One region of the Pseudomonas sp. L7 genome, then DNA from elsewhere that is predicted to be linked to it. Evidence: riboswitches for the same ligand, from Rfam matches in the RefSeq annotation. Region 1 holds a riboswitch; each other region holds the start of a gene.

Region 1 (6,900 bases):
CTTGCCGAACGAACGCAGCACGATCAATCCAGCACGTCCGCTCTGGTCGATGACGCTGTGTGCCGGGGTGTTGTCCATGAACGCCTCGTCCACCACCAGCCAGCCGCCGCGTCGTGCCAGGCGAGCGTGCCAGGCGAGCAGGCGCTCGCGCGGCACACAGCGCCCGGTCGGGTTGTTCGGGTTGACCAGCAACAGCACATCGAGACTGTCCAGGGCCTCTTCGACCTGGTCGTCATCGAGCGCGACAAGCTCATGCCCGGCGCGCTGCCAGGCGTGCGGATGCTCGGCATAGCACGGCGACAACACGCCGACCCGCCCGGGCGCGCGCAAGTGCGGCAAGGCCTGGATCGCCGCCTGGGAACCGGCCACCGCGAGCAGCTCATCGACACCGTAATAGGCGCGCGCGGCCTGCTCCAGGCCATCCTCGACCTCGGGCAGGCGCGCCCAGGCATCCAGCGGAATCGATGGGATGGCGAAGGACCAGGGAGCGATACCGCTGGACAGGTCGAGCCAGTCTTCGCGTGCGATACCGTACTGGCGCATCGCGCGCAGCAGGCGACCACCATGTTCAAGCATAGAGCCAGGCCCCCGTGCAGATCACCAGCAGCCACAGCCATACGCCGCGCTGCACCAGGCTCCAGCCGCGCTCAATGGCATCGGCATCGGCCACCGGCCCCTCACCCAGACGGGCGCGTTCGTGCAGCTCGCCGTGGTACACCGCCGGGCCTCCCAGCTCCACGCCCAGGGCACCGGCCCCTGCGGCCATCACCGGGCCCGCGTTGGGGCTGTCCCACAGTGGCGCCTGGCTGCGCCAGCACCTCAAGGCCAGGCGGGTCTTGCCCAGCAACGCGTAGGTCAGTGCCACCAGCCTGGCCGGCAGGAAGTTGAGCACATCGTCGATGCGCGCCGCAGCCCAGCCAAAGCGCTCGAAGCGCTCATTGCGATAGCCCCACATGGCATCCAGGGTATTGCTCAGGCGATACAGCACCACGCCCGGCGCACCGGCCACGACGAACCAGAACAGCGCGGCGAACACCGCATCGCTGCCATTCTCCAGCACCGACTCGGTGGCGGCGCGGGCCACGGCAGCCTCGTCGAGCTCGCGGGTCTCGCGGCTGACCAGATAGCCTACCCGTCGCCGTGCTTCATCCAGATCCCCTTGGCGCAGGGCCTGGGCCACGGGCAATACATGCTCGCCCAGGCTGCGCATGCCCAGCGCGCAATACAGCGCCAGGGCGTCCACCAGCCAACCGATGTAGGGCAGCCACGACAGGATCAGCGCCAGCAGGGTCAAGGGCACCACGGCCAGGAACCAGGCACTGACGCCGTGGCTGCGCCAGCCACGGCCACCGGCATTCAAGCGCTGCTCCAGACGCCCGGCGAAGTTGCCGAAAGCCACCAGAGGATGACGCCGCTGCGGCTCCCCCAACAGCGCATCCAGCGCCACACCGGCGACGGTCAGCAAGGCGATGCTCATGGCCGCTCTCCCCATTGGTTCTCGTAGAGCATCTCGCTCAGCGGCCGCTCACGCGCCCAGTCTTCCAGCACCAACATGGGCGCTTCGTAAAATTTCGCCACCGGCCCCAGGCACAACACCGCCACCGGCTTGGCCCCAGTCGGCATGCCCAGCAGCTCGCCCAGCGCCTGCGGGTCGAACAGCGACACCCAGCCCATCCCCAGCCCCTCGGCGCGTGCGGCCAGCCAGAGGTTCTGGATCGCGCAGGCCATCGACGCCAGGTCCATTTCCGGCAGGGTGCGGCGGCCGAAGATGTGCGGCTCGCGCTTGTCCATCAAGGCGGCTACCAGCACCTCGGCGCACTCGCCGATGCCTTCGACCTTGAGCCTCATGAATGCATCGGAGCGCTCACCGAGGGCCTCGGCGGTGCGAATCCGCTCTTCCTCCACCAGCGCCTGGATGCGCAAGCGCAGATCGCGCTGGCTGATCCGAATGAAGCGCCAGGGCTGCATCAACCCGACGCTGGGCGCCTGGTGCGCGGCGGCCAGCAGCCGGGCAAGCAGCGCAGGCGCCACGTCGCCGCCAATGAAGTGGCGCATGTCGCGACGTTCGCCGATCGCGCGGTAGACCGCAGCGCGCTCGGCCTCGCTGAAAGCGTGTTCGTTCATGGTCGCAACAGCGCCACCGCCGCTTCGGGGTTGGAAGGGAAATAGAAGTGCACGTAGGACGCCGTCAAGCGCCCCAGACGATAGACCGCCTCGTTGCCACGTCCGCCATTGGGGCTCAGGCCACGGGCGATGGGCACAAGCTCGGTGGTGGTCAGAGAGTGGTGGTAGGTATGGCCACGCAGGGTGCCTTCAGGCAACTCGACAGCCTGCAGCGCCAAGGCGGCGAGGCGCTTCTGCATCACGGCTTCGCCGGGCAACAGTCCCAGCAGCTCGGCGCGCTCGCCCGCAACGTCGGTCAAGGCATCGAGCAGATAGAGCATGCCGCCGCATTCGGCCAACAAGGGTTTGCCTTCGGCATGATGGCCGCGGATCGCCTCGCGCATCGGCGCGTTGGCCGCCAGGGCGTGGTGATGCAGTTCGGGGTAGCCGCCAGGCAAATACAGGCTGTCGACCACAGGCAGGTGGCGATCATGCAACGGCGAGAAGAACACCAGCTCCGCGCCGTGATCGCGCAGCAGGTCGAGATTGGCGCCATAGAGGAAGGCGAAGGCCTCGTCGCGGGCCACACCGATGCGCACACCGGCCAGGCTTGCGGCCGAGTGCACGGTTTGTGGCTCGACAAAGGCCACCGGTGGCGGCAAAGCAGCATCGCAGCTGGCGCCCAAGGCCTCGGCGGCGGCGTCCAGGCGTGCATCCAGATCGTTCAGCTCACTGGCCTGGACCAGCCCGAGGTGACGGCTGGGCAATTCGATGCCGCGCTCGCGAGACAACCCGCCATACCAGCGCAAGCCTTCGGTCAGGCTGCCTTCGAGCAGTTGCGCATGACGCAGGCTGCCGACCCGGTTGGCCAGCACGCCAGCGAATGGCAGGTCGGGCTGGTAGCGCGCCAGCCCCAGGGCCAGGGCCCCGAAGGTCTGGGCCATGGCAGTGCCATCGATCACCGCCAGCACCGGCACGCCGAAATGCCGCGCCAGGTCAGCGCTCGACGGCGTGCCGTCGAACAGCCCCATGACACCCTCGATGAGGATCAGGTCGGCTTCGGCGGCGGCGTCCCACAACAGGCGGCGGCTCTCCTGCTCGCCGATCATCCACATGTCCAACTGATACACCGGGGCGCCGCTGGCGCGCTCCAGGATCATCGGGTCAAGAAAATCCGGCCCGCACTTGAACACCCGCACCTTGCGCCCGAGGTTGCGGTGCAGGCGCGCCAGGGCGGCAGTCACGGTGGTCTTGCCTTGGCCGGAGGCCGGCGCGGCGATCAACACCGCTGGGCAATGACGGGTGGCTCGACTCACAGTTCAACGCCCTTCTGTGCGCGGATACCGGCCTGGAAGGCGTGCTTGAGCATGCCCATCTCGGTCACGGTGTCGGCCAGCTCGATCATCTCAGGCTTGGCGGCGCGGCCCGTGACGATGACGTGCTGCATCGGTGGACGGGCCTGGATGTCCGAGAGCACCTGGTCGAGGTCGAGGTAGCCGTGCTTGAGGGCGATATTCAGCTCGTCGAGCACCACGAACTGCACCGACGGGTCCTGCAGCAACTGGCGGGAGACCGCCCAGGCCGCTTCTGCAGCCGCGATGTCGCGCTGGCGGTCCTGGGTTTCCCAGGTGAAGCCCTCGCCCATCACGTGGTAGCGCACTTCATTGGGGAAACGGCGGAAGAACAGCTCTTCGCCAGTGCTGTTGCGACCCTTGATGAACTGCACTACCCCGCACTGCATGCCATGCCCCAGCGCGCGGGCGAGCATGCCGAAGGCCGAGCTGCTCTTGCCCTTGCCATTGCCCGTGAGCACCAGCAGCAGGCCACATTCGTTGGGGGAGTTGGCGATACGTTCGTCGATGATCGCTTTTTTGCGCTGCATGCGCGCCAAGTGGCGTTCGTCGCGTTCGGTGGATTCGCTCATCAGGGGTTCTCCGCAAGCTGTCGACGCACCGGTCGGGCACTCGCGGGCGGGCACCAGGCAACGACAGAAAACAAGGCAGGCAGGCGAAGGGAGCGCGCAAAAGCCGTGGCGACACCACGGGGCAGCGCGCATCACCCTCCGTGATGCCGTTGGCAGTGACAGGCCGGTCTCCGGGCTCGTGAGCCGGGCCTTGGCCCGAAACCGCGCGCCTTCCCGGGTGTGGACACCCAGTGGCCTTGCGCGGCCTTGACTCACCTACCGTTGCGGGGGCAGCGCCGGATTCGCGCCCTGCTGGCGCCCACCGGCTTCCCAGTTTCACCCTGCCGGAGCTGATCCGCAGAGCACCTGAAACACGCCGCGAAGGTTAGAGGGTTGCACCGGGAGCGTCAATTAAACGCGGACGATGAACGGTTGATCTGGATGCTTGTCTCACTATTGAAGCAGTGATATCACATAGCCATCACCGGCTGTACGCGACCATAATAAAAGGAGAGCGCGGCATGCAAGGCTTGATCATCAACAACCCGCACCTGGAGTTCCTGCGCCCGGCCCTGGAGCGCTGGATCGACTGCATCGACCGTTTCAACCAGATCCACGGCGACGGCGACGCGCCCTACTGGCATGGTGCCCAGGCCAATGCCGGTATTCTCGCCGCGGCGGCCTGGCAGGCCGAGCTGGTGGCGCTGCAGCAGTATCAGAGCAAGAAGCAGCGTGACGAAGGTGAGCGCGAAGGGCGCTGCGATCTGTCGATTGCCGGTGCCGAACACTCCATTCATCTGCACACTGAACAGCGCTGGCCGAAGATCGCCCGCCTGGATCTGGCGGGGGCCCTGCAGGAGGCGGCGACGTTGGCGCGGCTGACAGCCTATCCCAGCCAGCTCAAGGCCGGGGCGCTGTTCGTCAGCCCGTGGAAGGCGGGGCAGAATGCAAGCCCCGAGGAACTGCAGGATCTGGTCGATGACCTGAACAAGCACACGGCCTGTGCGATTGCCTGGTACTTCCCGTATGCGTACCGCAAGCTGCATAACGAGTCGGGGCAATACCATCCGGGGGTGGCGCTGTTGCTCAAGCAGGCTTGAATGTACGTCGGGGCTGCTGTGCAGCCCCGACGATCTCAGGGATTCTGCGCCAGATGCCCCGGCGTCAACACCCGCTTGGCCTGCAGGTAGGCCTTGGACCAGTAGCTGTTCGACAGGTAGTCCAGCCGCACCGTACCGCCGGTGGACGGCGCATGCACGAAGCGCCCTTCACCCACGTAGATCCCGGCATGGCTTACCTGCGAACCACCGCCGGTGGCGAAGAACACCAGGTCACCGGACTGCAGTGCGTTGATGTTCACGGTCGGCGCACGCATGACGATCATCTCGCGGGTCGAGCGTGGCAGGCTGATGTTCGCCGCATCGCGGTACACATAACCGATCAGGCCACTGCAATCGAAGCCCGAGTCCGGCGTGTTGCCGCCCCAGCGATACGGGGTGCCGACCAGACCGATGGCACGGATCAGCACGTCGTCAGCCACGGGCGACGAGGAAGGCTGGTCAATGAAGGTAACCTGCGGCTTGGCCACGGGTGCCGGGGCCGGAGCACGGCTGGAACAGGCGGCAAGCAGTGCCACCAGGGAGAGGAATGCGAAGCGCGTCATCATCGCCATGGGTCAGAACCTGTCTGAGACCAATCGGCCGCAGCCGAAAAAAGAGTTAAGGATTTAGATTAGACGCTATTCGTAAATGCGCACGGCGGCTAGCTTTTCAGCTACGCCGCCGTGCGAGGATACAGCATTTTGATATCAGTTGCGCGACAGGGTAGTGGTCGGCGCCATGGCCAAGGCACGCTTGGCTTCGATGAAGGTCTTGCTCCAGTAACGGTCACCGAGGTTGTCGATGCGCACACCACCGCTGCGGCGGCTGCTGGAGTGGATGAACTGGTTGTCGCCCAGGTAGATGCCGGCATGGCTGACACGGCCACGGCCATTGGTGCTGAAGAACAGCAGGTCACCTGGCTTGAGCTTGTTGCGTGCGACCTTGGGTGCGTCGACGTTGATCATCTCGCGGGTCGAGCGCGGCAGGTTCATGCCGGCCTCTTCGCGGAACAGGTAGCCGATGAAGCCGCTGCAATCGAAGCCGGACTGCTCGGAAGTACCGCCGAAACGATAACGGGTGCCGATCAGCGACATGCCACGCTCCAGGATGCTGTCTGCAAGGACGGGCAGCTGGTAGGGCTTGCTGTTGCTGGAGAAGGCTTGGAGGTCTTCATCGGTGGCGAGGTCTTCTTCATCGAATACCGACGAATGCGACGCCTTGGCCTTGACCGCGGTTTGCGCGGTGACCGATGGGTGATCCTGGGGCTGGGAAATCGGGCCTTGGGCCGCGCAGCCAAAAAGCAGGGTCACGAGTGCGAGTGGCACGAGGGGTGCGAAGCGCTTGAGCATGGGCACGACCGTGTCTGTAATCCTTTAGAAGGGGGAAACTATGCCTTCTATCGGACCTATTTGCAAATTTTATCGAAAAAAATGTGACTTTTGCGTTTTGCCGCTCTGGCCCGGTGTTTTCAGGGTTACCAGCCGAGGGTTTCCTTGAGGAAGGGGATGGTCAATTTGCGCTGGGCCTGCAGCGAGGCCTGGTCGAGGCGCTCGAGCAGATCGAACAGTGCGCTCATGCTGCGCGTGCCACGGGTGAGAATGAAGTGCCCGACCTCATCGGTCAGGTGCAGGCCACGACGTGAAGCCCGCAGTTGCAAGGCGCGCAGCTTGTCTTCGTCGGACAGGCCACGCATCTGGAAAATCAGTGCCAGCGTAAGCCGTGACTTAAGGTCGGCAAGCTTGATCGGCAGCTCCCGCGGCGAACTCGATGCCGCCAGCAGCAAGCGCCGGCCGC
Region 2 (6,900 bases), 1.6 Mb from region 1:
CCTCGATGGCACCGGGGAAACAGCTTGCAAACATGTGTCAGCACCGCTCGGGAAAAATTGCCTGCAGCGAGGCCATGGCTTCTGCTAAAAACGACGATTCCCAGCAGCCTGATGACACCCATGACCGACACCCTGCTCACTCACTTCAAACGCCGCTGGCTCATGTGGCTGGCCATGGCCCTGCTGGTGGTGGGCCTGCCCGCGGGCTGCGCGGTCTTGCAGCACAAGGAGCGCGAACTGGTGTTTCGTATCGAGCCGGGCCAGGCCAGTTGGTTCAGGGGCCTGCCTGCCGACGTACAGGAACTGGACCTGCGCCCGCGCAACTTCACCGACGACCAGAGCCTGCATGCCTGGTGGTGGCCGGCCAAACGCGCCGATGCGCCGGCGATACTCTACCTGCACGGCGTACGCTGGAACCTCACCGGCCAGATGTTCCGCATCGAGCAGTTGCACGCCATGGGCTATTCGGTGTTGGCCGTGGACTACCGCGGTTTTGGCCAGAGCCGAGGCGACCTGCCGTCCGAAGCCACGGTTTACGAGGACGCCCGAATTGCCTGGGAGCGCTTCGCCCAGTTGCAGCCGGTGCCGGGCAAGCGCCTGATCTTCGGCCATTCGCTGGGCGGTGCGGTCGCTGTGGAGCTTGCCTCGGAGCTCGCACGCCAGGCACGCCAGCAAGGTAAGCCTGTACCTGCGCGCGGCCTGATTCTCGAATCCACCTTCACCTCCCTTGGCGACGCGGCGGCATCAGTGGCCGATACCACACTGCCGGTGCGCTGGCTGCTGTCGCAGAAATTCGACTCGCTGGGCAAGATCGCCGATATCGGTTTGCCGCTGCTGCTGGTGCATGGCCTGGATGATCGGTATGTGCCCCCCCGCTTCAGCGAGGCGCTGTTCGAGGCGGCCCAACAGCCCAAGACCTTGCTCCTGGTGCCGGGAGCGAGCCACAACAACAGCATGAGCCTGGCCGGCCAGCGCTATCGACGCGCGATCGAAGCATTGCTGTGAAACCACGGGTAACGATCACTGCACCGGCAGGAAATTCATCAATAACAGGCTCTGCGCGTAATTGAGGCCGATCCGTCGATAACGCTCATCCAGCATCTGCGCCAGCAGATCGAGGCGCGCCACGATCTTGCCGAATTCGACGGCAAAGCTGAGGTTGCTGCCCTCCTCCGAGATTTCGTTGGAAAACAGTAGCAACACACCATTGGCGTCCTGGCGCTGACTGAGCATCCAGGTAGCCTTTTCGATGTTGCGCGCGGCGTTATTGACGAACAGTGGATCAATCGCATCGGTCATGTAGAACTCGGTGCGCCCACCGTGGGCGGTAATCAACATGCTGCCGATGGCATAGATGAACGCCCCGACTCGATCTCCACGAAACTCCGGGCTCAAGGCGTAGCTCAGCGCCGCCAGGTCACGGCGCTCGCCCAGTTGCGGCAATGGCTGGCGCTGCTCGATGGCCTGGCGGATCTGGCGCTCGGCGGTGGCCGCATCCAGATAGCCGGACTGCTTCCACTGATTGGGGTTGCGCAGGTAGAGCTTGTTCATCAGCAGATACAGGCTCTGCAGGTTGTCGCGCATGGACAAGGTCGCCATGCGGTCGACACTGGTCTGGAACAACTCGCTGGGATGACCATTGCCTAACTGGGTGAATACGTCGCGCCCCTGCTGCCCGGTGCACGCGCACAGGGCGATCAAGACACCCACCAGCGACAGGCGGGCACGGCGGCGATAGGCAGGAACAGGCATCTGCACCGGGGTCCAGGGTCAGCGGCCGGGCCGGAAATCGGCACAGCCTGGCCATGCATAGAGCCCCTGAACGCCAAAAAGTGCGACGTGCAAGGCAGGTTGATGATTTCCAGTCGCTACGCCTGCGCGATTCGTAACAAGAATTGACGACCAAAGCATGGCCGTGATCTCCTAATACATTACGTAGGGTGCCCCTTGCAGGGGTGAAACGGGAAACCGGTGCGTCAATGGCTCTTCATGGGCCTGACAAGTCCGGTGCTGCCCCCGCAACGGTAAGCGAGCGAGCGTCTGATCCACTGTGCCTGCAGTTCGGCATGGGAAGGTGACGCTCTCCCCAGGAGCCAGGCTCCTGCTCGTCAGCCCGGAGACCGGCCCGACGTCTTGTGATCACACCCCGCGGTGGGCGGGCGCTGTTGCATGTCCCTGGGCGGTTCTCGCCTGGGGTTGCCGCGCTTCCTGTCGCCCATGAAAAAAAGCAGAGGAATGCGTCATGTCCGTCACCAGCGCCAAACACAGCATCGCAACCCCCGTCAGCCTCAGCCAGCGCCTCGTCGTTGCGGTCGGCGCCAGCCTGCTGGGCCTGTGCCTGGTGTACTTCGCCGGGTTCTCCCATCTCGAGGCGGTTCACAACGCTGCCCACGATACCCGCCACAGCGCCGCCTTCCCTTGCCACTGAGTGCCCGACAATGATCAAGCGTATCGCTCGAACTGCAGGCTTCAGTGGCCTGCTCGCCGCACTTTTGCTGACGCTGTTGCAGAGTTTCTGGGTCGCGCCCTTGATCCTGCAGGCCGAAACCTATGAAAGCGCGGCCCCCACCGAGCAGCATGAGCACACCGCTGAAAGCGCCGGAGGCCATGAGCACGACGCAGAAGCCTGGTCGCCGGAAGACGGCTGGCAGCGTGTGCTGTCGACCACCGGCGGTAATCTGGTGGTGGCAGTCGGTTTCGCGCTGATTCTCGCCGCACTCTACAGCCTGCGCGAACCTGGTCGGGTCAGTACTGGCGCGTTGTGGGGCCTGGGCGGCTTCGCCGTGTTCTGCCTGGCACCGACCCTGGGCCTTCCGCCTGAACTGCCTGGCACCGCCGCTGCCGATCTGGGCCAACGCCAGACCTGGTGGATCGGCACCGCCGCCGCCACTGCGGTGGGCCTGGCGTTGCTGGTCTTCGCGCGCCACTGGCTGCTGAAGGTGCTCGGCGCAGCGCTGCTGGTCGTGCCACACCTGATCGGCGCCCCTCAGCCACTGGTGCATGAAAGCCTGGCACCCGAAGCGCTGGAAGCACAGTTCAAGGTTGCCTCCTGGCTGACCAACGCAGCTTTCTGGGTTGCATTGGGCCTGCTGAGCGCCTGGCTCTACCGTCGCTCCGCGCAGGCCTGATGGCCGCGCTATATGTCGGTTTCGGCTGCCGCAGGGGTTGCCCGGCGGCGGTTCTGGAAACCCTGCTGCACCGTACGCTGGCCGACAACGGCCTGCCGCTGGCCGCCTTGCGCGGTATCGCCAGCATCGATCTCAAGGCCCAGGAGCCCGGCCTTCGGCAACTGGCCGAGCAACTCGGCCTGCCCCTGACGCTGTACAGCGCCCAGCAACTGCACCCTTTCCTGCCCCTCCTCAGCCACCGCTCCGAAATGGCCTTCAACGCCACAGGCTGTTGGGGAGTGGCAGAGAGCGCAGCGCTGGCACTGGCTGACGAGGGTCAGCGCTCGCCGATCCTGACAGTCACTCGACAGGTGCTCGGTGACGCTACCCTTGCCCTGGCCAGCAACGGATAATCGCTTTTCATTTCATGCTCAAGGACTTGCCATGACGGTCTATTTCATCGGTGCCGGCCCCGGCGACCCGGAGCTGATCACGGTCAAGGGCCAACGCCTGATCCGCCAATGCCCGGTGATCATCTACGCCGGCTCACTGGTACCGCCCGCGGTACTTGAAGGCCACACGGCCAGTACCGTGATCAACAGCGCCGAACTGCATCTCGAGCAGATCATCGCCGCCATTCGCGACGCCCATGAAAAGGGGCTGGATGTCGCCCGGGTACACAGCGGCGACCCCAGCCTGTATGGCGCCATCGGCGAGCAGATTCGCCACCTGCGCGAACAGGGCATCGACTACCAGATCATTCCTGGCGTTACCGCCACGGCCGCCAGCGCCGCCCTGCTCGGCTGTGAACTGACGCTGCCAGACATCGCCCAGACGGTCATCCTGACCCGCTACGGCGACCGCTCACCGATGCCGGCAGGCGAGCAACTGGCGGACCTGGCGCGCCACCGCAGTACCTTGGCCATCCACCTGGGGGTACGCCATCTACCGCGCATCGTCGACGAGCTGCTGCCGCACTACGGGGCAGATTGCCCGGTGGCAGTGATCCACCGCGCAACCTGGCCCGACCAGGACTGGGTCAGGGGCCGCCTCGCCGATATCGTCGACGCTGTTGCCGACAAAGGCTTCCGACGCACTGCGCTGATTCTCGTCGGCCACGTGCTAGGCGACGCGCCATTTGCCGACTCGGCCTTGTACCGCGCCGGCCACGCCCACCTGTATCGCCCCGGCGACTGAGGATTGCCAGCCAGCCTCCAGCGACCGACACTGGCGCATCACTGTCCGTACCGGAGTTGCGCCATGCTCGAGCTACGCCCCAATTGCGAATGTTGCGATACCGATTTGCCCCCCGATACCCTTGACGCGTTGATCTGCTCGTTCGAATGCACCTTCTGTCGCCGCTGCGCCGAGCACCATCTGCAGGGACAGTGCCCGAATTGCGCAGGACAATTGCGGCAACGCCCGACGCGGGTCGGCACTGCGCTGATCAACAATCCCGCCTCCACGCAACGCGTGAACAAACCTCACCCAGCTTGTCTGCGCTCTACCTGAGCATCCTCACCCCATACCGGCCCGCGAGCAGCGTCGCCGCCCCACGTGCCGCTTTTTTGTAAGACTTTTCACCAACCAGTGGCGGCTTTTTCAACGCGCCTATACTCGCCATTATCAAAGCTTTCTGATGGACGTATCGTGCCTGCAGCCAGATTGGCCCTACAGACCCATTCCTGGATAACGTCAGGAACGAACATTACTTCGTACAGGAGTTTTCCCATGACCACCGTACTGATGGTCGATGATCACCCCACAGTTCGCCTTGCCGTGCGCATCCTGCTCGAACGCGAACGCTTTGATGTCGTTGGCGAGTCGGGTAATGGCATCGAAGCCGTACAGATGGCACGCCAGCTTGCCCCAAAAGTGGTGATTCTCGATATTGGGCTACCAGGCCTGGATGGCATGGAGGTGATCAAGCGTTTGCAATTGCTCGATCCTGCGCCAAAAATCATGGTACTCACTGGGCAGTCCTCCGACCTCTATGTTCGTCGCTGCCTGGATGCCGGGATCGCGGCTTTCGTCAACAAGGACGAAGACCTCGATGCCCTGTTGTTTGCGCTCAAGGCACTGGTCAAAGGTTATTCGACGTTTCCGCAGATGTCGGTGAACAGCAACACCCTGGCATCGGAAACGGTACGGCTCAACAGCCTGTCGAACCGGGAAATGGAAGTCCTGCGCAGGCTCGCGCGGGGAGAAAACAACAAGTACATAGGGACAGCCATGAACCTCAGCGCCAAGACCATCAGTACTTACCGCGGCCGAATCGGCGAAAAACTCAAGACCGAGTCGCTGGTCGAAATGGTCGACCTGGCCAAACGCAACCACGTGAATTGAGCCTCGCGCTCATGAAGCACACCCTTGGCGGCCTGCTACTGGCAGCGGCCGTCCTGCTGGTATCGGGCGCCGCAGCTGGCGAAAACGAACCACGACAGTTGTTGGCCCGCTCGATCAGCGCCAGTGCCGCGCTGCCGCTGAGCGACAGCGACCGCCAATGGCTGCGCGAGCGCAAGGTGCTGATCCTGGGCAGCTCGCGCCCTGACTATCCGCCCTTCGAAATCAATGTCAGCCCGCACGACTACGAGGGATTGAGCGCGGATTATGCAGGCCTGATCGGCGAGCAATTGGGCATTCCGGTCGAAGTACGCCGTTTCGCCAGCCGCACGGCGGCCATCGAAGCCCTGCACAAGGGGGAGATCGACCTGCTTGGCAGCTCCAACGGTTTCGAAGCGGCCGATGCTCAGTTGTCCCTGAGCCAAGCTTATGCCGACGACCTTCCGGTAATCGTCACGCGTCAGGACCGTCCCCAACTACACAGTGAGGATCTGACCGGCCTGCGCCTGGCGATGGTCGACCACTACCTGCCGACGACGACTGTCCAAGCCCTGTACCCCGAGGCGCATCTGACCCTCTACAGCTCGACCCAGGCAGGCCTCAGCGCCGTGGCGCTGGGCGATGCCGATGCTTACATCGGCGATGCCATCAGCTCGGACTTCGCCATTGGACGGGCTTATCAAGGCCTGGTGCGCATCGACCATTTCGTCCAGACGCCTGCAGGTGCCTTCGCTTTCGCACTGGGCCAACACAACGTCAGGCTGCTGAATCTGGTCGACCAGGCGTTGCAAAGGATCACCGACAGCGAGCGCCTGAACATCCTGCGGCGCTGGTCCAGCGGCAACACCAGCCTGCTCCTTGAACGGCGCCCTTCCACGCTCACCGGTGAAGAACAGCGCTGGTTGGCCAGCGCTCCGAGGATACGGGTGCTGATCAATCCCAGCCTTGCACCGCTGACTTTCAACGACTCCCAGCAGCAACCCAGCGGCGTCACGCTGGACGTTCTCAAACAGATCACGTTGCGCACCGGCCTGCGTTTCGACATCGTCGAACGCGACTCCGTAGCTGCCATGGTCGATGAGGTGGCACGGGGCGATGCACAGATGATCGGAGCTCTGGACTACAGCACGCCACGTGCATCGCGCCTACGTTTCACCCGCCCCTACCTGGTCAGCCCGAACGTGCAGGTCGTGCGCCGCGGCAGCACTTCGTCTACCCCTCTTCAAGGGCAGCGCATCGCGCTCGTACGTGATGGTTCCCAGCATGTCGCGCTGCGCCAGCGTTATCCAGAGGCTCGGGTGGTCGAGGCCAGCAACGTGTTGGCAATGATGGAGTCGGTTGCCAAAGGCAATGCCGATATCGCACTAAGCAGCAACATCAGCGCATCCTACTACCTGACCCATGTGTTCAAGGACAAGTTGCGCATCGCCGGCTTGCAGGACGACAGTCA
Region 3 (6,900 bases), 1.7 Mb from region 1:
CGCACTCGTACTTATCTTCGTCCTCTCGATCGCCTATGTTCACCTGCGCGGTCGCGTTCGCCACAAGCTGACTCGTCAGTTGGGCGACCACTCGAGCTTCCTCGCCCCGGTCAACAGTTTCCTGTACCTGTTCTCCAAGCACCCGGCCAAGCCCTACCTGCCCGTGGAATCGTTCCCCGAACTGCAGCCGCTCAAGGACCATTGGCAGGAAATCCGCGAAGAAGCCCAGCAGTTGCTGCACGCTGGCGAGATCAAGAAATCCGACAACTACGATGATGTCGGTTTCAATTCCTTCTTCAAGACCGGCTGGAAGCGCTTCTACCTGAAGTGGTACGGCGAAAGCCATCCCTCGGCGATGACCCTGTGCCCACGCACCACCGAACTGCTGCAAGGCATCGGCACGGTCAAGGCGGCGATGTTCGCCACCCTGCCGCCGGGAGCCAAGCTGGTTCGCCACCGTGACCCCTATGCCGGCTCGTACCGTTACCACCTGGGCCTGGACACGCCGAACGACGATGGCTGCTACATCGACGTGGACGGCGAGAAGTATTCCTGGCGCGACGGCGAGGCGGTGATCTTCGACGAGACCTACATCCACTACGCGGCCAATACCACCGAGCACAACCGTATCATCCTGTTCTGCGACGTCGAGCGCCCGTTGAAATACCGCTGGGCAAGCGCCTTCAACCGCTGGTTCAGCCGCAACGTCATGGCCGCAGCTGCCGCACCCAACGATGCCAACGACAAGACAGGCGGCATCAACCGTCTGTTCACGCGCATCTACAAGATCCGCGAACGTGGCAAGGCCATGAAGAAACGCAACCGCACCCGCTACTACCTCGAGAAGTGGGCCGTGGTGGCAGCACTGGTGCTGCTGTTCATCTACATCTGACACTTCCTGCGGCCTCCTCGCCCCTCGGCGAAGAGGCCCGCCCTTCCCCCCATCTTCGACTAGCCTGAAAGCTCCTGTTGCCAACCTGACAAGGTGAAGACGATGAGCATGATGGACTGGGACGCCTACCGTAAGCAGTTGATGGCCGGCATCGGCGATCTCAAGCAGCTTTCCCCCGACACCGTGGCCGGCTACGCCACCGCCAGCGCTGCCGGCGCCAAGACCAACCACCTCGACGCCAAGACCCGCGAGCTGATTTCCCTGGCCGTGGCAGTGACCACCCGCTGCGACGGCTGCATCGCCGTGCACTCGCAGCAGGCGGTCAAACACGGTGCCACCCGCGAGGAAATCGCAGAAGCCCTGGGCGTGGCCGTGGCCATGAACGCGGGCGCTGCCCTGGTGTATTCGGCACGGGCGCTGGATGCGGTCGGCAAGGCCGGCAGTTGAGGCGCTCGGGCGCCGCAGCACTTGCATGACGGCGCCCATCCACCCAGACTTGCCGGCCCAGCCCGAGCAGGAACCGACATGATCCACATTCGCCCCATGACCCCGGAAGACTTCGAGCGTTTCTGGCCGACCTTCCAGGCCATCGTCCAGGCGCGCGAGACCTACGCATACGACCCGCAGATGTCGCAGGAGCAGGCGCGCACGCTGTGGCTGGAGTTTCCGTTGCACACCCTGGTGGCCGAAGAGGATGGCGAGCTGCTCGGTTCCTACTACCTCAAGGCCAATGCCGCAGGCCCGGGCGCGCACGTGGGCAATTGCGGATACATGGTCGCACCCCGTTCACGCGGACGTGGCGTGGCACGGCTGATGTGCGAGCACTCGCAGAAGCTGGCGCGCCAGGAGGGTTTTCTGGCCTTGCAGTTCAATTCGGTAGTGGCGAGCAACGAGGTCGCCGTGGGGCTGTGGCATAAGCTCGGTTTCGAGACCGTCGGGCGCCTGCCCAAGGCATTTCGTCATGCAGCACTGGGGCTGGTGGATTGCCTGGTGATGTACAAGTGGCTGGCCGATGAGCCAGTGACCGAGAAACCTGCGTTGCTGATCGGGCGCAAGAACATCGAGGCGCGGGTGTCGCGGCGCCGGGGCCGCTAGGCGCCCTTGAGCCTGCAGGGGCAGCCTCGTGCCGCAATCGCTGCACGAGGCTGCCCTTACAAACGGCGTACAACCATCGAAGGCGTCAGAACGCCAGGCCGACCTTCACACCAAACTCGTCACGCTTGAGCTTGTTGTTGTCGGCAACCGGCGAGTCCTCGTCGATCTTGTACTCGGTACGGGTGTAGTACACGCCGGCCTGGATCGGCATGCCGCCCTGCTGGTTCATCAGCAGTGTGACTTCGGCATACGGGTTGGTGCGGTCCTTCATGTCGACACTGTCGCTGCCAAAGTCGTCGACCTTCAGGCGTGCACGGCCATCGATGGTATGACGGGCGCCGACCTCGACACGCAGGGTCGAGGCGTCGAACTGGTGGTTGTAACCCAGCGCCGCCTTGGCGAACGGCGACTTGTAGGTCAGCTTGGTATCCAGGTCGTTGATCTCGGGCTCGAAACGGGTCCAGCTGTAGCCACCACCGACGATCACATCGACGAAGTTGCGCGCATCCAGCGCGGCACGCCAGCCAAGGTCGAGGTCGGCTTGTGCCTCCTTGAGCTTGTTGTCGTTCTTCTTGCCGTACTTGGCTTCGGCACCGATCTGGTAGATGAAGCCGGACTCGGCCGTCATCTTGTTGCCGAAGTTGGCGAACACACCGCCTTGGCCCAGGTGCTCCTTGTCGGAGTCGCCGCCGCCTTCGAACTTGAACTTGTCGTAGGAACCGAGCAGGCCGAAGGTGAACAGGGGCTCGGTGCTGGGAGCTGCCATCGCTGCCAGCGGCGCGCCGAGGAGGGCCAGGGCGCAAGTGTGACGCAGCAGTTTTCCAGTGAACATTCGCAAAAGTCTCCATGACGTTGAATAAAAAAGGGCGATCGAGCGGTTCGAGACAACGTCAGTAGGAAAAGTTCGAAAAAAATCCAATAAAAACGCGCAACCCTGCAACCCATCACGTTTTTTCGCCCATCCAAACGATTGACTCCCTCCGCGTTCGATGATCAGATGCGCGCCAGTTTCAGGTGTCCTGCGCCGCCGTGCGCAGGGTGAAACGGGAAGCCGGTGCGTCTTTGCAGACAAGTCCGGCGCTGCCCCCGCAACGGTAAGCGAGCGAATCCTTCGACACACCACTGTGCTCATGCATGGGAAGGTGAAGGCTTCACGACCCTCGCAAGCCCGGAGACCGGCCTGACGCTTCTGTTGGCAAACCCGCGGTGGGCGGGCGCAGGCCGGTGTTCGCGTGCGCGCCTGCGTGCGTGTCTGCTCGTCTTTGCGTTGTTTCCACCGGGATCCATTCATTCCTGAACCCCTGGAACGACATGTCCCGACACTTCAAGCTTCACACCCTGGCCGCCTGCATGGCGGTGTCCCTGCCGGCGCTGGCAGAGCAGCCGCAAGGCAAGGTCCTCGACCTGCCCTCGACGGCGATCACCGAGACCCGCGACGAACAGATCGTCGACCTGGCAACCCCTACCCAAGCCGGTTCGCGCCTGAACCTCAGCGCCCTGGAAACCCCGGCCAGCACCACCAGCATCACCGCCGAGCAGATCCAGCAGCGCGCCAACCTCACGGTGCAGGATGCAGTGACCCGCTCGCCCGGCATAACCTCCGTCGGCACCCCGGGCAACGGCAACACTGCGCTCTCCGCCCGTGGTTTCAGCGGACACTCTTCGGTGATGACCTTGTTCGACGGTTCGCGCCTGTACACCGGCGCTGGCACCCAGACCTTTCCGGTGGACCCGTGGATGGTCGAGCGCATCGACGTGATCCGAGGCCCCGCCTCGGTACTTTATGGCGAAGGGGCCACGGGCGCGGTGATCAACGTGATCCCGAAAAAACCCTTCGACGGCGAGATCCGCAATCACCTGCGCCTGGGCTATGGCTCATGGGATCGCCAGCAACTGGGCCTGGACAGCGGCGGCAGCCTGAGCGAACGCCTGAGCTACCGCCTGACCCTGAACAAGCAGGAAGGCAATGGCTGGGTCGACCGCACCGACTCTCGCAGCCTGGCCTTGAGTGCAGCGTTGCGCTTCGATGCCACCGACGACCTGAGCTTCACGTTGGCCCATGAACGTGGCGACGCACAGCCATCGAACTACTTCGGCACGCCGCTGATCGACGGCCACCTGCGCGACAGCCTGCGCAAGAAGAACTACAACATCCAGAACGACGTGCAGCGCTACCATGACGAATGGACCCGCTTCAACACCGACTGGACCCTCAGCGACAGCGTCACTGCCAGCAACCAGTTGTACTACATCAAGAGCCGCCGGCACTGGCGCAATGCCGAGGACTACACCTGGGATCCGAGCCGCGAGCAGCTGGAGCGCGCGAGCTACCTGGAGATCAAGCACAACCAGGAGCAGATCGGCGACCGCCAGAGCTTCACCTTCGATCACTCGTTGTTCGGGCTGAACAGCAAGACTGTGCTCGGCGCGGAGTACAACAAGATCCGCTTCAATGTCGACAGCAACTCGCCGTACAGCGATGTCGGCGGCGACTACGTCGATCCCTGGAATCCGGCACCGGGCTGGTTCCACAGTCGGAACGTCACACGTGCGCAGACCCTCTCGACGACCCACACCTTCGCCCTGTTCGCCGAGAACCGCACCCAACTGACCGATCGCCTGTCGCTGGTGACCGGTATCCGCCGCGACCAGAACCACATCGACCGTGACAACCTGACCAACGACACTCGCGTCGACCGCAGCCTGCAAGGCGGCAACTGGCGCGCCGGCCTGGTGTTCGCGGTAACCGACAACCTGTCGCTGTACGGCCAGTACTCCACCAGCGAAGACGGCGTGAACAACCTGATCAGCCTCAGCCCGAGCCAGATCAACTACGACCTGACCGAATCGAAGCAGACCGAGCTGGGGCTCAAGCAGCGCTTCTGGGATGGGCGCGGTGAATGGACCCTGGCCGCCTATCACATCGTCAAGAAGAAGCTGTTGGTCGACGACCCGATCAGCCATGAGAAACAACAGGCAGGCCAGCAGACCTCCGACGGCCTGGAAGCCGCGCTGGAGCTGGATCTGGGCCACCAATGGCAGGTATCGGCAAACGCCTCGGTGGTCCGCGCCAAGTACGATGATTTCGACGAGATCGTCGGCAGCATCGCCCAGGACCGCGCCGGCAACCGCCCCGCCAACGTCCCGCGCCGTACCGCCAACCTCTGGCTCAACAAAGGCTTCGGCCAGACCGTCGACGCCGGCATTGGCCTGCGCTACGTCGACCAGCGCTATGCCGATACCGCCAACGCCTACAGCGTCCCTGGCTACACCGTGGTCGATGCCAATCTCGGCTGGCAGGTACTGCCCGACGTACGCCTTGGCCTGCAGTTGAACAACCTGTTCAACCGCGACTACGTGGTTGCCGCGCACAGTGGCGAACAATGGCTGCTGGGCGCGCCGCGCTCGTACTTCGCGACGGTGGACTACAGCTTCTGATGCCGTAGGCCTCGCCGGCCCTATCGCGGGACCAGCCCGCTCCCACTGGATCAGTGAAGAATCTGTGGGAGCGGGCTGGTCCCGCGATAGGGCCCGGCAAATCAACACAACAGCAGAGATATAAGATAACATTCCAAATTCAACTCAACTTCACCTCAAGCCCCATGCCATCCACCCCGCCCTCCTCCCGCCTGCACAGCATCGACGCCCTGCGCGGCATGGTCATCCTGTTCATGCTGCTCGACCACGTACGCGAAACCTTCTTCCTGCATCGCCAGGTCAGCGACCCGATGAGCATCGACGCCACCGAGCCCGCACTGTTCGCCAGCCGCACCCTCGCCCACCTGTGCGCCCCGGTGTTCGTCATGCTGACCGGGCTGAGCGCCTGGCTCTACGGCGAAAAACACCAGGGCCGTGGCGATGTCTCGGCGTTCCTGCTCAAGCGCGGCCTGTTTCTCGTGGTGCTGGAGTTCACCCTGGTCAACTTCGCCTGGACCTTCCAACTGCCGCCCAGCGTGATCTACCTGCAAGTGATCTGGGCCATCGGCCTGAGCATGATCGTGCTGTCACTGCTGGTGTGGCTGCCGCGCCCGCTGTTGATGGCGCTGGGTATGGCCATCATCGCTGGCCACAACCTGCTCGACAGCCTGCACTTCGCACCCGGCACACTGATGCACGCCCCTTGGGCGATCCTGCATGACCGCGGTTGGCTGGAGGTGTCACAGAACCTGCGATTGCGAACCTCCTACCCGCTGCTGCCCTGGATCGGTGTGATCGCCCTGGGCTACGCCTTGGGGCCATGGTTCGCGCAAGGTAGCGATACCGCGCAGCGCCAACGCCGGTTGCTGTTCGCCGGCACCGGCGCGCTGCTTGGTTTCGTGGCTCTGCGCCTGGTCAACGGCTATGGCGAGGCCCAGTGGCAGCTCTACCCTGACCTGACCCAGACCCTGATGAGCCTGCTCAACATCACCAAGTATCCACCATCGCTGCTGTTCCTGCTGCTGACCCTGGGTGTCGGCCTGTTGCTGCTGCGCGCCTTCGAACGCGCCGGCCAGGCACGCTGGATCGGCGTGCTGACCGTGTTCGGCAGCGCGCCGATGTTCTTCTACCTGCTGCACCTGTACGCGCTGAAAGTCTTCTACCTGGCCAGCGTCGGCCTGTTCGGGCACAACCAGGGCGAGTATTTCGGTTTCGATAGCGTCGGTGCACTGTGGTTGGTCGCCACATTGCTGGCGGCGGCCCTGTACTGGCCGGTGCGACAGTTCGCCGGATTCAAGGCCCGCCGCCGAGACATTCGTTGGCTCAAGTATCTGTGAGCGAAAGCGCCCGAATCGTTTACCATCGCCCTTCCCAACGACGGAAACCCCCGAGATGAACAGGATGATTCAGTTCGTGGTGGTGGTCGTGCTCTGCACGGCCATCGGCACGCTCTGCGAACACTTTGGCGTGAACCAGTACCTCAAATGGTTGTTGAT
Region 4 (6,900 bases), 1.4 Mb from region 1:
CGCGGCGACGGCGCCGAACGCGCCGGGCGCATCGACAACCGCAACTTCAACGCCATGTTCACCCTGGGCGTGAAGGCCCACAAGTTCACCGCCACCTGGCAGCAGATGTCCGGCGACAGCGCGTTTCCGTTTCTCAACGGCGGCGACCCCTACACCGTCAACCTGGTCACCTACAACACCTTCACCCGCGCAGGTCTGGATTCCTGGCAGGTGCGCTACGACTACGACTTCGTCGCGATGGGCATTCCGGGCCTGAGCTTCATGACCCGCTATACCGACGGTCGCCACGCCGAAACCGCGACCCTCAGCAATGGCCGCGAACGCGAGCGCGACACCGACATCACCTACGTCATCCAGAGCGGCCCGTTCAAGGACGTCAGCCTGCGCTGGCGCAACGTCACCTTCCGTTCCGGCAATGGCCTGACCAACGCCGTGGACGAAAACCGCCTGATCATCGGCTACACCCTGGCGCTGTGGTAACCGCGCCCTTCAAAGGAGAACAGCATGTCTGACGCCCACACCCTGCAGAGTTTCATCGCCGGCCGCTGGATCGGCCAGCACGGCGCCCAGGCCCTGCGCAGCGCCCTCGACGGGCAAGTACTTGCCTACAGCCACGAAGAACGCCCGGACTTCGCCGAAGCGCTGGATTTCGGCCGCCGCCAGGGCCTCGCCGGGCTCATGGCCCTGGATTTTCAACAGCGCGCCGCACGCCTGAAGGCCCTGGCGCTGTACCTGGCCGAGCGCAAGGAACAGCTCTACGCCCTCTCCCACCACAGCGGCGCGACCCGTGCCGACAGTTGGATCGACATCGAAGGCGGCAATGCCACGCTGTTTTCCTACTCCGGCATCGGCACCCGCGAGTTGCCCTCGGGCAACCTGCTGCACGAAGGCCCGGCCATCCCGCTGGGCAAGCAAGGGCGTTTCGCCGGCAGCCATATCCTGGTGCCACGGGCAGGCGTGGCGGTGCACATCAACGCCTTCAACTTCCCGATCTGGGGCATGCTGGAGAAGTTCGCGCCGACCTTCCTCGCCGGCATGCCGTGCATCGTCAAGCCCGCGACGTCCACCAGCTACCTGACCGAAGCCGTGGTGCGCCTGATCGACGAATCCGGCCTGCTGCCACCCGGCAGCCTGCAACTGGTGATCGGCAGCACCGGCGACTTGCTCGAACGCCTGCAGGGCCAGGACCTGGTGACCTTCACCGGCTCCGCCGACACCGCCGCCAAGCTGCGCATGACGCCGAACCTGGTGCGCAACTCGGTGCCCTTCACGGCTGAAGCCGACTCGCTGAACTGCGCCATCCTCGGGCCGGATGTAACCCCGGACGACGAGGAGTTCGACCTGTACATCAAAGAGGTGGTGCGCGAGATGACCACCAAGGCAGGCCAGAAGTGCACGGCCATTCGCCGCGCCATCGTGCCGGCCAGGCACCTGGATGCCGTCGCCACCCGCCTGCGCGAACGCCTGGCCAAGGTGGTGGTGGGCGATCCGGCGGTCGAAGGCGTACGCATGGGCGCGCTGGCCTCCCACGACCAGCAGCGTGATGTCGGCGAGCGCGTGCGCAGCCTGCTGCAAAGCTGCGACCAACTGTTCGGCGCCAGCGACGGTTTTTCGCCGGTAGGCGAAGGCGTGGCCGAAGGTGCGTTCTTCGCCCCGACCCTGCTGCACGCACGCGACCCGCACGCCGAGGGCGGCGCCCACGATATCGAGGCGTTCGGCCCGGTCAGCACCCTGATGGCCTACGACGACCTGGACGAAGCCCTGGCCCTGGCCGCACGAGGCAAGGGCAGCCTGGTGGCGACCCTGGTGACCCGCGACCGCGCCATCGCCGCCAAGGCCATTCCCGCGGCCGCCGCCTGGCACGGCCGTCTGCTGGTGCTCGACCGCGAGGCTGCGCCGGAGTCCACCGGGCACGGCTCGCCGCTGCCACAGCTCAAGCACGGCGGCCCCGGGCGTGCCGGGGGCGGCGAAGAGCTCGGCGGCCTGCGGGCGGTCAAGCACTACCTGCAGCGCGCCGCGATCCAGGGTTCGCCGAGCATGCTGGCGGCGGTCACTGGCGAGCACGTGCGTGGCGCTGAAGTGATCGAGACCGAGGTGCACCCGTTCCGTCGCTACTTCGATGATCTGCGCATCGGCGAGTCGCTGCTGACCCACCGACGTACCGTCACCGAGGCGGACCTGGTGAACTTCGGCTGCCTGTCGGGCGACCACTTCTACATGCATTTCGACGAGATCGCCGCCAAGCAGTCGCAGTTCGGCAAGCGCATCGCCCATGGCTACTTCGTGCTGTCAGCGGCGGCCGGACTATTCGTGTCGCCGGGTGAAGGGCCGGTACTGGCCAACTACGGGCTGGACACCCTGCGCTTTATCAACCCGGTGGGGATCGGTGACACGATCCAGGCGCGCCTGACCTGCAAGCGCAAGATCGACCAGGGCAAGACCAGCCCGTTGGGGCAGCCGCAAGGGGTGGTGGCCTGGGATGTGGAGGTGACCAACCAGCTCGGTGAACTGGTGGCCAGTTACGACATCCTGACGCTGGTGCTCAAGCGCGGCTGAGCATTGAAGGCTTGAAGGTGTCGGCCCTGTCGCGGGAGCGGGCGTGCCCCGCAACAGGGCTGGTTGACTCCCCATCCCATAAATGCTCAGATGCGCCCCTTGTTTCAGGTGTCCCCTGCCGCCGAGCCGGGGATTAAACGGGAAGCCGGTGCCTCGCCCCTGCGAGCAGTCCGGCGCTGCCCCCGCAACGGTAAGCGAGCGATGCATTCGATACACCACTGTGCCAACGGCATGGGAAGGTGAATGCCTCATGCCCCTCGCAAGCCCGGAGACCGGCCTGTCACAGCAGTTGGCAACTCCCGCGGTGGGCGGGCGCAGGCCGGTTCTCGCGGCGGCCGCGCGCCCGCGACAGCTGCGCGCACCTCCACCGTTCGGGTATCACTCACCCTGCGACGGTTGGTTCATCCATGTCATGCCCTACCCTGCACATCCAAGGCCTGCACTGGTCGCCGCACAGCGGTGGACAGCCGCTGCTGGAGGGTATCGACCTGCAGATCGGCGCCGGTGAATTCGTCGGGCTGATCGGCCCCAACGGCAGTGGCAAGACCAGCCTGCTGCGCTGCGCCTACCGCTTCAATCGCCCCAGCGTCGGTCAGGTGCACCTCGATGGCGAGGATATCTGGCAGCGCAACCCACGCTGGGTCGCCCAGCGCATCGCGGTGATGCTGCAGGAGTTCCCCGAAGACTTCGGCCTGAACGTGCGTGACGTCGTTGCCATGGGCCGCACCCCGCATCTGGGCTGGTTCGAGGGCGACGGCGAGCCGAGCCTGATCGACGACACCCTCGCCAGGCTCGACCTGCTGCCGCGCGCCCTCGACGCCTTCGTCTGCCTGTCGGGCGGCGAAAAGCAGCGCGTGCTGCTGGCGCGGGCACTGGTCCAGCAACCTCGGCTGCTGATCCTCGACGAGCCGACCAACCACCTCGACCCACGCTTCCAGCTGGCCCTGTTGCAGCAACTGCGCAGCACCGGCCTGAGCCTGCTGGCCAGCTTCCACGATCTGAACCTGGCCGCCGCCTTCTGCGATCGGCTGTACGTGATCGATGCCGGGCGCATCGTCGCCCACGGCACGCCAGAACACGTGCTCACCGAGCAGTGCCTGGCCGAGGTGTTCGGCGTACAGGCCCTGGTCGATCGCCACCCGCTGGCCTCCCATCCACGCATTACCTGGATCAGCCCTGCATGAAATCGCTGCTCACCAGCCTGGCCCTGCTGGCCGCCCTGCCCCTGGCCGCCGAGGCCGACAACTATCCACTGACCGTGCGCAGTTGCGAGCGCGACGTCACCTTCACCCATGCGCCGCAGCATGCCGTCAGCCATGACATCAATCTCACCGGCATGCTCCTGGCCCTCGGGCTGCGCGACCACATGGCCGGCTACAGCGGCATCAGCGGCTGGAAAACCCTCGACCCAAGCCTGCGCGAAGCACTTGACGGGCTGCCAGAGCTGGCGCCGCGCTACGTGTCGGTGGAAAACCTGCTCGATGCCAACGCCGACTTCTTCCTCGCCGGCTGGAGCTACGGCATGCGCATCGGCGGGCCGGTCACCCCACAGACCCTCGCGCCCTTCGACATCCCGGTGTATGAACTGAGCGAGTCGTGCTCCTGGATCATGCCCCAGCGCCAGGCCAGCCTCGAAGACCTCTACCGCGACCTGGACAACCTTGGCCGGATCTTCGATGTGCGCGAGCGCGCCACTGCGCTGGTTGGCCAGTTGCGCCAACGCGTCGAGCGCGTTGCGGCGCAGATGGCCGAGATCAAGCAACGGCCGCGCGTATTCCTTTATGACAGTGGTGAAGACCGCCCCACCACTTCCGGGCGCCTGGGGATGCCGCAGGCGCTGATCACCACGGCGGGAGGCGATAACGTCATGAGCGATGTGGCCGCCAGCTGGACCCAGGTGAACTGGGAGAGCGTGGTGGAACGCGATCCGCAGGTGATCGTGATCGTCGACTACGGGCCCACCAGTTGGCAGCACAAACGCGACTTCCTCCTGCACCACCCGGCGCTGGGCAGTGTCGAGGCGATCCGCAAGCAGCGCTTCGTGGTGCTGTCGTACCTGGAGGTGACACCGTCGGTGGAGAACGCCCAGGCCATCGAGACCCTGGCCACGGCCCTGCATCCGCAGCGCTTCGCCGAGGCCCGCCGCTGATGCCGATTCGCAGCCCTGCGGGCTATCGCCTGCTGATCGTTTCGCTGCTGCTGGCCTTGCTGCTGTCGTGCCTGCTGTCGCTGGGGTTCGGCTCGGCGCAGGTCGCATTGGGCAAAGTGGTCGGCATTGTCCTGCAGCAGGTGGGGCTGGGGGAAAACGGCGACTGGAGCCGCGGCCAGGCGCAGATCGTCTGGCAGATCCGCGCACCGCGCGTGTTGCTGGGGACGCTGGTCGGCGCAGGGTTGGCAATGGTCGGCGGCGCCCTGCAGGCGGTGACCCGCAATCCCCTGGCCGATCCGCACCTGCTGGGTGTCAGCTCCGGGGCGGTGTTCGGCGCAGTGCTGGTGGTGCTGTTTCTCGGCCCGTTCGCCGGGGCCTTCAGCCTGCCCTTGGCAGCGTTCATCGGCGCGTTGGGCAGTATGTTGCTGGTGCTCGGCGTGGCCAGCCGCGGTGGGCGCCTGGAGAGCGATCGCCTGCTGCTGGCCGGGGTAGCGGTGTCGTTCGTGGTAATGGCCGCCGCCAACCTGCTGCTCTACACCGGCGACCCGCATGCCGCCGCTTCGGTGATGTTCTGGATGCTCGGCGGGCTGGGCCTGGCGCAGTGGTCGCTGTTGTGGCTGCCGGCCGTTTGCGTGCTGGCGGGCTTCGTACTGTTGATGAGCCTGGCGCGGGCGCTGAACGCGCTGATGAGTGGCGAGCAGACCGCTGTGAGCCTGGGCTTCGACACCCGGCGCGTGCGGGCCAAGGTGTTCGTCGGTACGGCGTTGCTGACCGGTGTGCTGGTGTCGCTGTCGGGCGCCATCGGTTTCGTCGGCCTGATGCTGCCCCACGTGGCTCGTCGCCTGGTGGGCGCCGAGCATCGCCGCCTGCTGCCGGCCTGCGCCTTGCTCGGGGCGCTGTTCATGATCTGGGTCGATGTAGGCGCACGCACCCTGATCGCCCCGCAGGATCTGCCAATCGGCATCGCTACGGCGGCCATCGGCGGCCTGTTCTTCATCCTCTTGCTGAGGCGCAAGGCCTGACATGCACGGACGTGGATCGACGGGTGGATGAGCAACTGCTCGAACATCGGGTGGCACGGCAGGTGCTGATCGCCCGCCAGTGATGCACCGTCGGCCCGATACCGACGGTGCACAGGCAGCGCTTAGAAGCCCGCGCTGTAGAACAGCGCGTACGACTCGATGCCGTCGTTCGGCTGCTTGATGCCGGCGTTGGAATAATGCGTGGCGCGGATGCCGATCTTCTGTTGACCCGGCAGCTTCAGGCCGAAACCGATGCGGTCTTCGAAGTTGACCGACGAGCCCAGCTTCTGATCGCCGACGTCGGTCTTGGAGAAGGCGGCCAGGCCGATACCGGCCTCGATGAACGGGACGTAGCCCGAATCGCCGAACTCATAGACAAACACCGGGCTGAACGACAGGGAGTGGGCGCCGCTGTAGTCACCGCCCTCCCAGTAGGTGTAGGCGCCATCCCAGTAACCGGTCAGGTGACCGGTGCTGCTCTGCAGCCACTTCTTGTCCCAGTCGAACGACAGGCCGATGCGATAGGTCATGTCGCCCTGACTGGTGGCGCCCACGGCGCCAGAGATTTGCGCGGCCTGGGCCAGGTTGGTACCGGCAAGGGCCAGCACGGCGGCGGCCAACGAGGTGGCAAGACGGGTTTTCATCAATGACTACTCCAGAAGGTCTTCACGGGCAGGTGCCCTGGTGGGTCGTGCCTGCAGCAAGTGGAGGCTTGGCCTCTCGTTCTTCGCTTGCGCCCCAGGCCATCCCACCTGGGGTCACAAGTAGTAATACTTTTCTGATTATCGTCAGCCGCGATAAAAGATGAAAGTCATTTGCCACTATCGAATAGGAAAAAAGTTAGCAAGGTATCGGTTTTTCGCCTTGAACCCTTCAGCCGGCCTGCTCCTCCAGCAGGCGGATGAACATGCTCAGGCTGCGTGACACCGTACCGCGACGCCACACCAGCCAGGTCTTGAGGTAACGAAAATCCTCGGACAACGGCCAGGCGCTGACCGTACTGGCGCCGGGCATGCTGTCGAGCATGCTGCGCGGCATCAGGGCCAGGCCTGCACCGGCGCTGACACAGGCGAGCATGCCGTGGTACGACTCCATCTCGTGGATCTTGCCCGGGACGGCCTTGTCCTTGACGAACCAGCTCTCGAAGTGATGCCGGTACGAGCAGTTGGCGCG

The links. A riboswitch is a leader RNA that binds a small molecule or an ion and turns the genes downstream of it on or off. The one in region 1 is predicted to bind cobalamin.
Region 2: linked by a shared signal. The riboswitch ahead of ACK3BK_RS11625 (CbtB domain-containing protein) and the one ahead of cobO (cob(I)yrinic acid a,c-diamide adenosyltransferase) in region 1 are both predicted to bind cobalamin.
Region 3: linked by a shared signal. The riboswitch ahead of ACK3BK_RS11155 (TonB-dependent receptor) and the one ahead of cobO (cob(I)yrinic acid a,c-diamide adenosyltransferase) in region 1 are both predicted to bind cobalamin.
Region 4: linked by a shared signal. The riboswitch ahead of ACK3BK_RS12140 (ABC transporter ATP-binding protein) and the one ahead of cobO (cob(I)yrinic acid a,c-diamide adenosyltransferase) in region 1 are both predicted to bind cobalamin.

The regions. Positions count from the first base shown of each region.
Region 1 covers NZ_CP176784.1:4,138,549-4,145,448, forward strand. Annotated here, with positions in the region: gene cobD (threonine-phosphate decarboxylase CobD) at 1-576, opposite strand, end outside; gene cbiB (adenosylcobinamide-phosphate synthase CbiB) at 569-1,477, opposite strand; gene bluB (5,6-dimethylbenzimidazole synthase) at 1,474-2,124, opposite strand; gene ACK3BK_RS19070 (cobyrinate a,c-diamide synthase) at 2,121-3,419, opposite strand; gene cobO (cob(I)yrinic acid a,c-diamide adenosyltransferase) at 3,416-4,027, opposite strand; cobalamin riboswitch at 4,171-4,391, opposite strand; gene ACK3BK_RS19080 (hypothetical protein) at 4,528-5,106, shown strand; gene ACK3BK_RS19085 (C40 family peptidase) at 5,142-5,678, opposite strand; gene ACK3BK_RS19090 (C40 family peptidase) at 5,814-6,455, opposite strand; gene hda (DnaA regulatory inactivator Hda) at 6,581-6,900, opposite strand, start outside.
Region 2 covers NZ_CP176784.1:2,555,870-2,562,769, reverse strand. Annotated here, with positions in the region: gene ACK3BK_RS11635 (alpha/beta hydrolase) at 121-1,005, shown strand; gene ACK3BK_RS11630 (hypothetical protein) at 1,021-1,752, opposite strand; cobalamin riboswitch at 1,922-2,144, shown strand; gene ACK3BK_RS11625 (CbtB domain-containing protein) at 2,243-2,428, shown strand; gene ACK3BK_RS11620 (CbtA family protein) at 2,439-3,128, shown strand; gene ACK3BK_RS11615 (cobalamin biosynthesis protein) at 3,128-3,520, shown strand; gene cobM (precorrin-4 C(11)-methyltransferase) at 3,552-4,304, shown strand; gene ACK3BK_RS11605 (DUF1272 domain-containing protein) at 4,368-4,619, shown strand; gene ACK3BK_RS11600 (response regulator transcription factor) at 4,839-5,453, shown strand; gene ACK3BK_RS11595 (transporter substrate-binding domain-containing protein) at 5,465-6,900, shown strand, end outside.
Region 3 covers NZ_CP176784.1:2,465,084-2,471,983, reverse strand. Annotated here, with positions in the region: gene lpxO (lipid A hydroxylase LpxO) at 1-892, shown strand, start outside; gene ACK3BK_RS11170 (carboxymuconolactone decarboxylase family protein) at 995-1,339, shown strand; gene ACK3BK_RS11165 (N-acetyltransferase family protein) at 1,418-1,987, shown strand; gene ACK3BK_RS11160 (outer membrane beta-barrel protein) at 2,073-2,819, opposite strand; cobalamin riboswitch at 2,983-3,186, shown strand; gene ACK3BK_RS11155 (TonB-dependent receptor) at 3,299-5,425, shown strand; gene ACK3BK_RS11150 (DUF1624 domain-containing protein) at 5,590-6,741, shown strand; gene ACK3BK_RS11145 (hypothetical protein) at 6,797-6,900, shown strand, end outside.
Region 4 covers NZ_CP176784.1:2,697,562-2,704,461, reverse strand. Annotated here, with positions in the region: gene ACK3BK_RS12150 (OprD family porin) at 1-480, shown strand, start outside; gene paaZ (phenylacetic acid degradation bifunctional protein PaaZ) at 505-2,556, shown strand; cobalamin riboswitch at 2,646-2,852, shown strand; gene ACK3BK_RS12140 (ABC transporter ATP-binding protein) at 2,964-3,740, shown strand; gene ACK3BK_RS12135 (ABC transporter substrate-binding protein) at 3,737-4,705, shown strand; gene ACK3BK_RS12130 (FecCD family ABC transporter permease) at 4,705-5,727, shown strand; gene ACK3BK_RS12125 (acyloxyacyl hydrolase) at 5,850-6,371, opposite strand; gene ptrR (putrescine utilization regulator PtrR) at 6,601-6,900, opposite strand, start outside.